One region of the Serratia sp. GW822-FHT06E05 genome, then DNA from elsewhere that is predicted to be linked to it. Evidence: predicted binding sites of a transcription regulator. Region 1 holds the regulator's gene; each other region holds the start of a gene.

What was found. Region 1 encodes Fur, which represses iron uptake genes when iron is present. Its sites were predicted from a motif close to ATAATAATGAGAACNACTATCAA; they were not measured.
Positions count from the first base shown of each region.
Region 2: the regulator Fur is predicted to act here: its motif matches at 1,448-1,470, upstream of AC1RKC_RS01735 (TonB-dependent receptor domain-containing protein).
Region 3: the regulator Fur is predicted to act here: its motif matches at 1,174-1,196, upstream of AC1RKC_RS08765 (siderophore-interacting protein).

Region 1 is NZ_JBXALM010000007.1:46,053-49,315, forward strand. It holds gene fldA (flavodoxin FldA) at 230-769, shown strand; gene fur (ferric iron uptake transcriptional regulator) at 1,089-1,535, shown strand; gene AC1RKC_RS16450 (beta-N-acetylhexosaminidase) at 1,877-3,263, opposite strand, start outside.
Region 2 is NZ_JBXALM010000001.1:394,128-397,390, forward strand. It holds gene AC1RKC_RS01735 (TonB-dependent receptor domain-containing protein) at 1-1,316, opposite strand, end outside; gene AC1RKC_RS01740 (serralysin family metalloprotease) at 1,636-3,096, opposite strand.
Region 3 is NZ_JBXALM010000002.1:245,258-248,520, reverse strand. It holds gene AC1RKC_RS08765 (siderophore-interacting protein) at 311-1,129, opposite strand; gene chaB (putative cation transport regulator ChaB) at 1,259-1,486, shown strand; gene AC1RKC_RS08755 (gamma-glutamylcyclotransferase) at 1,743-2,438, shown strand; gene cbl (HTH-type transcriptional regulator Cbl) at 2,738-3,263, shown strand, end outside.

The DNA.
Region 1 (3,263 bases):
TCATTGCAGCCGCACATGCGGCGCGGCGTTAAGGATGACGCCCGATCAACACCGCTTTATTCCACCCGGCATCGCATTAAAGTGATAAATACCCGGGGTAAATTTCTGGCATGATACGCACTTACCGGTAAGAGATAATCTCTTGCCATGGCATCATTTTAATCGGTGTTATCGTAGTCAACGCTAACATCGTGAATGCAATTTATTGAATTTAAAGGTTATACGCGATATGGCTAATGTAGGCATTTTCTTTGGCAGCGACACTGGCAATACCGAAAACATTGCCAAGATGATCCAGAAAATTCTTCAGCAGCAGTTTGGTAAAGAGGTAGCTGAAATTCATGACATCGCCAAAAGCAGCAAAGAAGATCTGGAAGCTTTCGATATCCTGCTGCTCGGTATCCCAACCTGGTACTACGGCGAAGCGCAGTGCGACTGGGACGATTTCTTCCCAACGCTGGAAGAAATTGACTTCAACGGCAAGCTGGTTGCGCTGTTCGGCTGTGGCGATCAGGAAGACTACGCAGAGTATTTCTGTGATGCGATGGGTACCATTCGCGACATCATTGAACCGCGTGGCGCCGCGATCGTAGGCCACTGGCCAACCAAGGGTTACCACTTTGAAGCGTCCAAAGGCTTGGCCAACGACAGCCATTTCATCGGCCTGGCCATTGACGAAGATCGCCAACCTGAGCTGACCAACGAACGTGTTGAAGGCTGGGTAAAACAAATCGTCGAAGAGCTGAGCCTGGCCGAAATCGTCGGGTAACGCCAAAGGTTGAACAAAAGCCCTGCAAAGTGCATAGTGTGCCGGCAGGGCCATCATTGGCAGTACAAATTACTGCAATAGAAGCTACAGATTTGTAACTTCCCACACCATCAAGGTAGACTGAGTTTTCGGTTTATCCCATTCATCAAGACGTTGCATGTATAACATGCAATTGTGCAATTATAGCTTTGTTAACAACCGGCGGTTTCCATTTAGAGCAACCGGTTCTATAATGAGACGCAATTAACTCTTTGTGCCGACCGATGCCAAAGGCGAGAACGCCTCAACTTGATTAGCATAGTAACAGGACTGAATCCGCATGACTGACAACAACACCGCATTGAAGAAGGCCGGCTTAAAAGTCACGCTTCCGCGACTCAAAATCCTGGAAGTACTGCAAAATCCGGAATGCCATCACGTCAGTGCGGAAGATCTGTACAAAAAACTGATAGATATGGGCGAAGAAATTGGCCTGGCTACGGTTTACCGCGTACTGAACCAATTTGATGATGCCGGCATTGTGACCCGTCACAACTTCGAAGGCGGCAAGTCCGTGTTCGAATTGACCCAGCAACATCACCACGATCACCTGATTTGCCTGGATTGCGGCAAAGTGATCGAATTCAGCGATGAGTCTATCGAAGTGCGTCAGCGTGATATCGCCAAACAACACGGCATCAAGCTCACCAACCACAGCCTGTACCTGTACGGCCACTGTGAGACCGGTGACTGCCGCGAAGACGACACCCTGCACGACAAAAAATAATGTCCTAACCGGCATTGAGAACCGCCTTAACGGCGGTTTTTTTGTGCCTGCGATAATAGGATAAAAAATCCCCGGACAGGCCGGGGAAAGTTCACAACGTTAAATACAACAATTGCAGCGGCACTTCTCTACAGCACTTCTCTCGCTTCCCACTTACACTCTCAGCACTCCCCCACCCGCCGACACGCGGATGAGCAACAGAGCTTGGTTCGGTATTAACAGGTACCGGCAATCCCGGAAAAAACGCACCCGATAGTCGAATTCATGTCCGATTACGCCGGACGCTGCCCTGGTCAAGTAACAACGGCCCGCCTGCGAACAGACGGGCCGTTGTTCAGGAGTTACACTTTCTCGGCGCGGCTATAACGCTTGCCGTCCGGGCTGACTGCACGGATCAGTACCTCACCGCTAACACTTGGCTTGGCCTTGGCATCGTAACGCTGCCACTGCTTGCCGCCGTCGGTGGAATATTCAATGCCCAGTCCCGGCAGCGAAATATTGGCTTCCAGCTTGCCTCCCACCACTCGGGCGCCTGGCACCGGCAACCGATAGTTCACACCACCTTTGTCCAGTTTTGCCAGCTCACGCTGACCGAGCAGGTTGGCAAAGCGCAGCCAATCGCGGTCCAGCTTCTTGGTATCGATGAAGTGGGTTTCGCCGCCTTTATACTCCCGGCCCGCCCGGTAATCCTGCTCCCACGCTGCCCGGTGCCATGCGCGCTCGGCCACCGACAGCGAACGAGGGAAGATCATGTACTCCATTTGCTCGTCGGTACGCTGGGTTTCGCTCCACATCTGCGCGGAAATACCGTAAGCCCCCGGCCAGGGCTTGTCGCTCTTGGCGGTAAAGTGATTACCATCGCGATCAACCGAGGTTTCGGCGTTTTGCGGCAGGTTGTTTGGCGCAAAGCTGAACATTTTCTGTTCATCGCTGAAACGCGTTCCCCAGTAGTAACCACGCTCGTCCGGGTTCACCTCATACGGGAAGTCCATGTAGACATAATCCGGGTTTGAAAGGATCAGTTCGTAGCCCTTGTTCGCCCAGTCATTGGCACTGTCGAACCCGCCCCAATACAGCGTATCCCAGAAGTTAACCCCGACACGCTGGGTAGCAAAGGCCTTGGCGTTTTTGGCATCTTTCAGGCCATCCTGCCAGGCTTGCATTCTGTCGATCCCATGCGCTTTCACCAATTGGCTGACTTCTACTCCGAAGTAGCTTGGCTGGTGCTCCATATCGGCGACCTTGCCATCTTTGATCATCGCCTGGCAGACCTGAGATTTTGCCCATGGCTTGTCTTCTTTGCTCTGATCGATGACGCCTTTGCCGGCTTCCGGCTTGTTCACATCGGTATAACCAGCACCTAACCGGATGTTTTTCGCCTCGTCACCGCCAAAGTGCCAGGTACTCAGCGACTGCCCGGCCTCTTTATGCATCTGGGCAATCTCGCCGATCACCTTGTCGACAAAACGTTTGGATGAATCCAGGCAAGGGTTGAGATAGCTTTGGCGGTTGAAGTACTGCACCGAGGTGGTGTTAGAGGTATCGGTTGGATCCACTAAACGGAACTCGTTGGCCTCTTGTTCTTTACCGGCGGCATGCAGTTTCTTATAGCGCGCTTCCATTGAGACCACCGCCGCACGGGCATGCGCCGGCATATCGATTTCCGGGATCACTTCAATCTGGCGCGCCTTGGCGTACTTGATAATGTCGATGTAATCCTGGCGAGAG
Region 2 (3,263 bases), on a different contig from region 1:
ACCACGGCAAAGCCGTGCCCGTCGAGATCAAACTGGATCCTGTCCTGCACATAACCGCCCAGCACATAGCTGCGACTGTCGGACTCCGGCTGCATGATGGCGGTAAATGCACTGGGTGCAGGCTCTTCACGGAACGGTCGCTCGGTATCGGTCAACCTTGCATTGAGTCCCCCGCTCAGCGTGTGCCGTCCCCATGTTTTGGCTATCTGGGTTTCAAAACCATAGGTGTTGACGTTGTAGTCGGAGTAAACCCGTTCCATGCTGCCAGTGCTGGTGGGCATATAGGTGTTGTCATGCGCCTGAGTCTGTTGGTAATAGACTTTTGAGGTCAGGGTATCGACAAAATCGTTGTACGGCGTCCATTCATCTTTCAGGCTCACTCCCCAACGGCGCGTATTGCTTTGCTGTTGGGCGGTCCCCAGAATGGCGCTGCCGGCCGAGTTCCAACTGTCGTAATGGGTGTGGTTGGTTTTGTCATAGTAATCCACCGTGCCCGTGAGTTTGTGTTCGTCGTTCGGTTGCCAGATACCGGAGGCCATCAGCGCATTGGTGTGCCAGTTGGCCGGATAGGCCTGGTGGGTGCCGCTGTTATTGCGCGTTTCCTGGCCGTCACGGCGACTGTAAACAAACACCCCGCGCAGTTGTTCATCGCCCGCAGCGGCGGTAATGCCATTGTGCCAGCTGCGATTGGACGAATCGTAATCGCTCTGGTAACCAAAGTAGGTCTGTTTGGTGGGGGAAAGGTACTGATCGGCTGATTTCGGTAAAAACGAAACGGCGCCGCCAATAGAAGTATTACTGCGTTCAATCGAGGTTGCGCCCGATTCGATCTCCACCTGGCCGTACATGTAAGGGTCGATATAGTCCCTGCCGATGCCAAAGGTATTGAGCCCGGCGCGGCTGACGTAGCTGCGTCCGGTGGCATCAGGCTGTGGAATGCCGTCGACGTCCAATCCGACGCGATTGCTCTCCAGGCCACGGATGTTATAACCGGTATACCCGCTGCGATCGAAACCGCTTTTCCCCGATGATGAGCCCCCGCTGACACCGGTGGCACTGATCAAGGGTTCGTAGCGCATAATCGAACCGAAATCATTGCCCCCTTTTTTCTGCATGTCTTGCGCGGTAATTGTGGTGATTGTCCCCGATTTGTTTTCAATAACCGGCGCCACTACCGTTATTTCTTCTTCACTTTGCGTGGTCTTTTCTAATGATATTTTCTTAACTTCCGCATTGGCGTTAAAGGCACTGGCGATTAACGCACCCCATAAGGCGGAATGCCCGATAATTCCCCGACAATTAAAAGTTCTGCACATGTGTTAGCCCTGCATTAATTATTAGTATTCGCTCGCAGTTGCTTCGCCACTCGGGTTTAACCGAGTTAAAGAGATTAAAAGAAATTAATAATGCTAAAATAAAGGTCTTTCTTCGCAGACTCAGTAAATTGATAATAATGACAATGCTTACCATAAGCAACGTCGTTATAACCTTATTAAATACATTGATGAGATACTTCCAAACCGCTTACGAAATCCTTACAAAGCGGCGACGGCAGCCGACGTGGCGAAGAGACGTTATGGGACGCAGGGGAATAAAACCGTAATAAAACGGTGGGCATAGCCCACCGTGACAGAATTAAACAATAAAATCAGTGGCGGTATTTGCCTGGCCTACGATATTCACCAGGAAGTCCGGTGTCGCATGACCACTTATATTCAATGCCAATTCACTAAAATCACTTTGTGAATTATACGTCAACGTGGCCTCACCTGCCTGACCGCTGAAGCTGTCAACGAAATGAATAAAGTCTGTACCGTTATCGCCCTGATTAAAGAAAGAGAGGTCAATCTTGTCGATACCGGTTTCAAAGTCGAGGATCTTATCCGGCGATTTGAACGGTGAATCGCTCACGGCGGAGAAAACAAAAATATCACTGCCGCTGCCACCGGATAACTGATCCTGCCCACCGCCACCGTAAATAACGTCGTTCCCCGCGCCGCCCTGAAGAATATTGGCGGCGTCATTGCCGACAATGACATCATTCCCCGAACCGCCAATGGCGTTTTCGATGACAGCGCCTACGGCGATGGAAATATTGCCCTTCAATCCGCCAACGTCAGAGAACGAGCCTTCGGTCAGATTAATACGCTGGTCTTGCGAGTACCCTGAGAAATCAAGGGTGTCGTTACCGCCCGCATCCCAGACGGAGAAAATCAGTTTCTGGCTGCTGTCCGTCGCGGTGTAGAAATCTCTGCCGGAATTAGAGTTGAATCCATATACCGTGTCACCGGTGCGCGTGGTGGTATTGGCACCATATAAATACTGAATGGCAGCAATATCATCGACCAGCGGAGCCGCGGAATAATAACCGCCGTGATCGCCGCCGGTGACAGATTCATCCCAATAGCTCATCACGCTGAACTGGCGAGTATCTTCGGCGTAGGTAGCCTTGGCATAACTCGGGCTTTGTCCGGCATTGTAAACCCCTGGGTGATCCAACCCCAAAGTGTGCCCCAATTCATGGGTGATGCTCAGGCGGCCATAGTTGCCCAATTCAGGATGTAAATTGGCATAAACACCATCACGGGGATCTGCATAGTCGTAATTAATATTGAACCAGCTTTGACCGTCGGTATTATGCCCGCGATAATCCGTACCTGCGCCGGTAAAAGGTTTAATCGCATAAGCCTGACCGTCGCCCTCATAATTACCAAAGGTAATGTTGGACTTTTGCCCTGGGGCTACCTCGACGAAATTAAGGTTCGCCACATCGGCCCAAGACTGCAGGGAAAGCTTGGCCTGCGCTTTTTGATCGGCGGTAAAGGCGCTAAGGCCGGTGTCTTGGCTGGCAAAGCGACCATTTAAATTGCTCTGATTATAATCCCAATCCGGGAAGGAGTAAGTGACGGTGGCGCCTTGGCCGATGACGTGAGTTCCATTCCAGGTTTGTTCACTGCGCGCTATTTGCTTGCCTGCCGCTGCTATATCAAAAGAAGGCTTATTATTAATGGTTAAACCATTGCCTCTATTATGGTAATTCAGCAAATCATTAACACTATCCCAACCGTTGGTTTTTCCATTTAGGGAATTATCCATATCCATCTCCATTAGGTTAATTCATTTCCGTTATATATAATTCGCTCGCGATATAAAAACCCACTGCAATGTCATCATGCAGCATTTAAAGGCTAGTCTGATTTTCGGATAGCTCAATATATATTGATAAAATATTTTTTTGCGGAGTAAATAGCTTAAAAACACGC
Region 3 (3,263 bases), on a different contig from region 1:
ATGGTACTCCTTCTCAAACAGCGTGGTCCCGTCATCGCTGACTGCCGTTAAGGGCAATTATGCGCATCCAGAATGTATTTATATTTAATAATAATAGGATACACCCGCAGGCTTGTGCCGGGGAATGATGTGATGTTGTTTTACTTGTAAAAGCAAAAGCTTGCTTTCTGTGACTAGGTTAACAAAAAAACCGCATTGGATGCGGTTTTATTTACTTACTTTTACGTAGTGAGATGAGTTTTCTTCATTAACGGCACATAAATTGCAGTTTGTAGCTGCGCTGCTTGATTAATAAAGGGGAAAATCACAGTCAATCGTCAATATTGTCCATGATTTCATGCCGTTTATTATGATAACCCTCTTCGTTTAACCCCTCACGCCAGTAAGGTACGGCATAAAGCTGATTACGGTCACATTGGCGCTCGCGGCGCAGGTAACGGCGCAGGTCAACCACCAAACGATCTTCCCCGGCCAGCCAATACTGGATTTTTGTCTCAGGTAGCGGCAATGAGCAAAATTGCGTCACCAACTCGGCGGTTTTTTCGGTGCCGCCGATAATCCAGCTCAGTTCGAAGCCTGCCGGTTTTTTCAGATCGATAACGTCAGCCGCAGTGTCGACGCGGATAAAGGCGTGGCCTTCGCTACGTGCCGGTAACCCTTCCAGCAAGGCCGCCAGCGCGGGCAAGGAGGAAGGATCGCCGGCCAGACAGTAGAAATCGGCCTCTGGCAGCATAGGTTTAGGACCGCCCGGGTTACTGATGCCGATTTTATCGCCTGCTTTGGCCGATCGCGCAAAGTTAACCGCCGGGCCGCTGTGATCGTGAATGGCGAATTCAATGTCGACTTCCGCCAGCTGCGGGCGTACTGCGCGAATCGAATAGGTGCGGACAATCGGACGAACCGCATCGGCCGCCCAGCGAGGGCCGTTTTCGGTCAGCGTCGGCAGGTCCGGCTGCGTCTGGCCTTCGAGCGGCAGGAAAACCTTGATGTGCGCGGCGGCGGCGTTTGCCGGGTAATAACGCAGGTCCGGGGCGGTGAAAGTGATGCGGCGCAGGTGCGGGGTAACATCGCGAATCGCGCTGACAGCAATCAGGTAGGGTGCGCGTGAGCGTGGGGCTTCGGTAGTCACGGGGTTCTCCTTATGTTCATTTGGCGAGGAGTATAACATGCCATGTGATAATGAGAATTGTTTGCTAATTGAGGCGGGCGGGGGTGTCATCTAAGCTTAAGGTTCACTGAATATCTGCGGGAGGAAATGATGCCCTACAACAGCACAAATGCCTTGCCGGACAACGTCAAACACGTGTTGCCGGCCCATGCGCAAGAGATCTATAAGGAAGCTTTTAACAGCGCCTGGGATCAATATAGCGATCCAGATGACCGGCGCGGCGACGATAGCCGAGAGGAAACCGCCCACAAGGTAGCCTGGGCGGCGGTGAAGCAAAGCTACCGCAAAGGTGATGACGACCACTGGCACAAAAAGTAAGGCGCTCCCCGGCGCCTTTGTGCGCCGGTAAATCATGAAATCCGAACCTATTACGCGGGCAATTAATATTATTGCTGCTGAGTACAAATACTTTTTCACTTTAAAGCTCTTTTGAAACTTGATTGCTCACTGAGAAAAGAATAAGGTCATTATTATCGCGGGAAGATTATTGTATTAATATAATTCCGCACTTAATAAATAAGATTGAACAGTGGCGAGGGAGTATGGGCAATCCTATTCCCGGGAGGTTGTTAAGGTGTTAACGCGAGATTTTCTGCAAAATGCGGATTGCAAAACTGCATTCGGCACCATTGAGGAGTCGCTGTTACTGACATCAGAGCAGCGGGCGGCCTCGTTGGATTGTACTTTATCCCGTCGGCCGGATAACAGCCCGGTGTGGGTCTTCGGCTACGGTTCACTGATGTGGAACCCGGTGTTTGAATCCGAAGAGGTGCGGCCGGCCACGCTGCAAGGCTGGCACCGCGCCTTCTGTTTGCGGCTTACCGCCGGGCGCGGCACCCTGCACCAGCCGGGGCGGATGCTGGCGTTAAAAGAGGGCGGCCATACCACCGGTCTTGCGTTTCGCCTGCCGGAAGCCAAGCTACGCGAAGAGCTGGAACTGCTGTGGAAACGCGAAATGGTCACCGGCTGTTATTTGCCGACCTGGTGCGATCTCACCTTGGCAGACGGTGAAGTGGTGACCGCGCTGGTGTTTGTCATGAACCCGCAGCACCCGCTGTTTGAAGAAGATACCAGCCATCAGGTGATAGCCCCCCTGATCGCCAGCGCCAGCGGGCCGCTGGGAACTAACGCCCAGTACCTGTTCTCGCTGGATAACGAGCTGAAAAACCACGGTATGCAGGACGACTGTATTGGCGATTTGGTCAGCTACGTGCAGCAATGGCTGCAGCAAAATACCTCCGGCCCTATCGGCGGAGAGGCAACTGCCTGATCCCGCTCATATGACGCTTTCGATAGGCTCAGCTTGCTGAGCCTTTTTTGTTTATATATCTAATGCCTATATTTAATAACTTTATTTTGCATAAGCATTTAATCCACATTTTCAAAGTGGATATTTATGTTGTTAATTTTAAAGCTATTCGATAATTTAAGATTAAAAAACAGCAAATTTGCAATGGTGAAAAATTCACTTAGCATGAAAATGCATAACTAAAGGTTATTTCTTATTTGTCCCCTCCCGCCAGACTCCGTATCACTGGTGTTAACAATATTGCTCGTCAGGGGGAGTGGATGAACTTTCAACAATTAAAAATTATTCGGGAATCGGCGCGTTGCAACTACAACCTGACCGAGGTGGCCAATACTTTATTTACCTCGCAGTCTGGGGTCAGTCGTCATATTCGGGAACTGGAAGAAGAACTGGGCATTGAGATATTTATCCGCCGCGGCAAGCGTTTATTGGGCATGACCGAACCGGGTAAAGAGCTGTTGGTGGTGGCGGAACGCATCCTGAATGATGCCAATAATATCCGCCGACTGGCGGATGTGTTCAGCAGCAACGACACCGGCCAGCTGCATATTGCGACCACCCATACGCAGGCGCGTTACAGCCTGCCGGGAGTGATTAAGGAGTTTCGTGCGCTGTACCCGCGGGTAAGGGTGGTGCTGAACCAGGGCAGTCCGGAAGAAATCGTCGCGATGCTGGCCTCGGGCGAAGCCGATATCGGCATTGCCAGTGAACGGCTGATGAGCGATGAATCTCTTGCGGCGTTCCCTTACTACCGCTGGCATCACACCATCCTGGTACCGGAAGGGC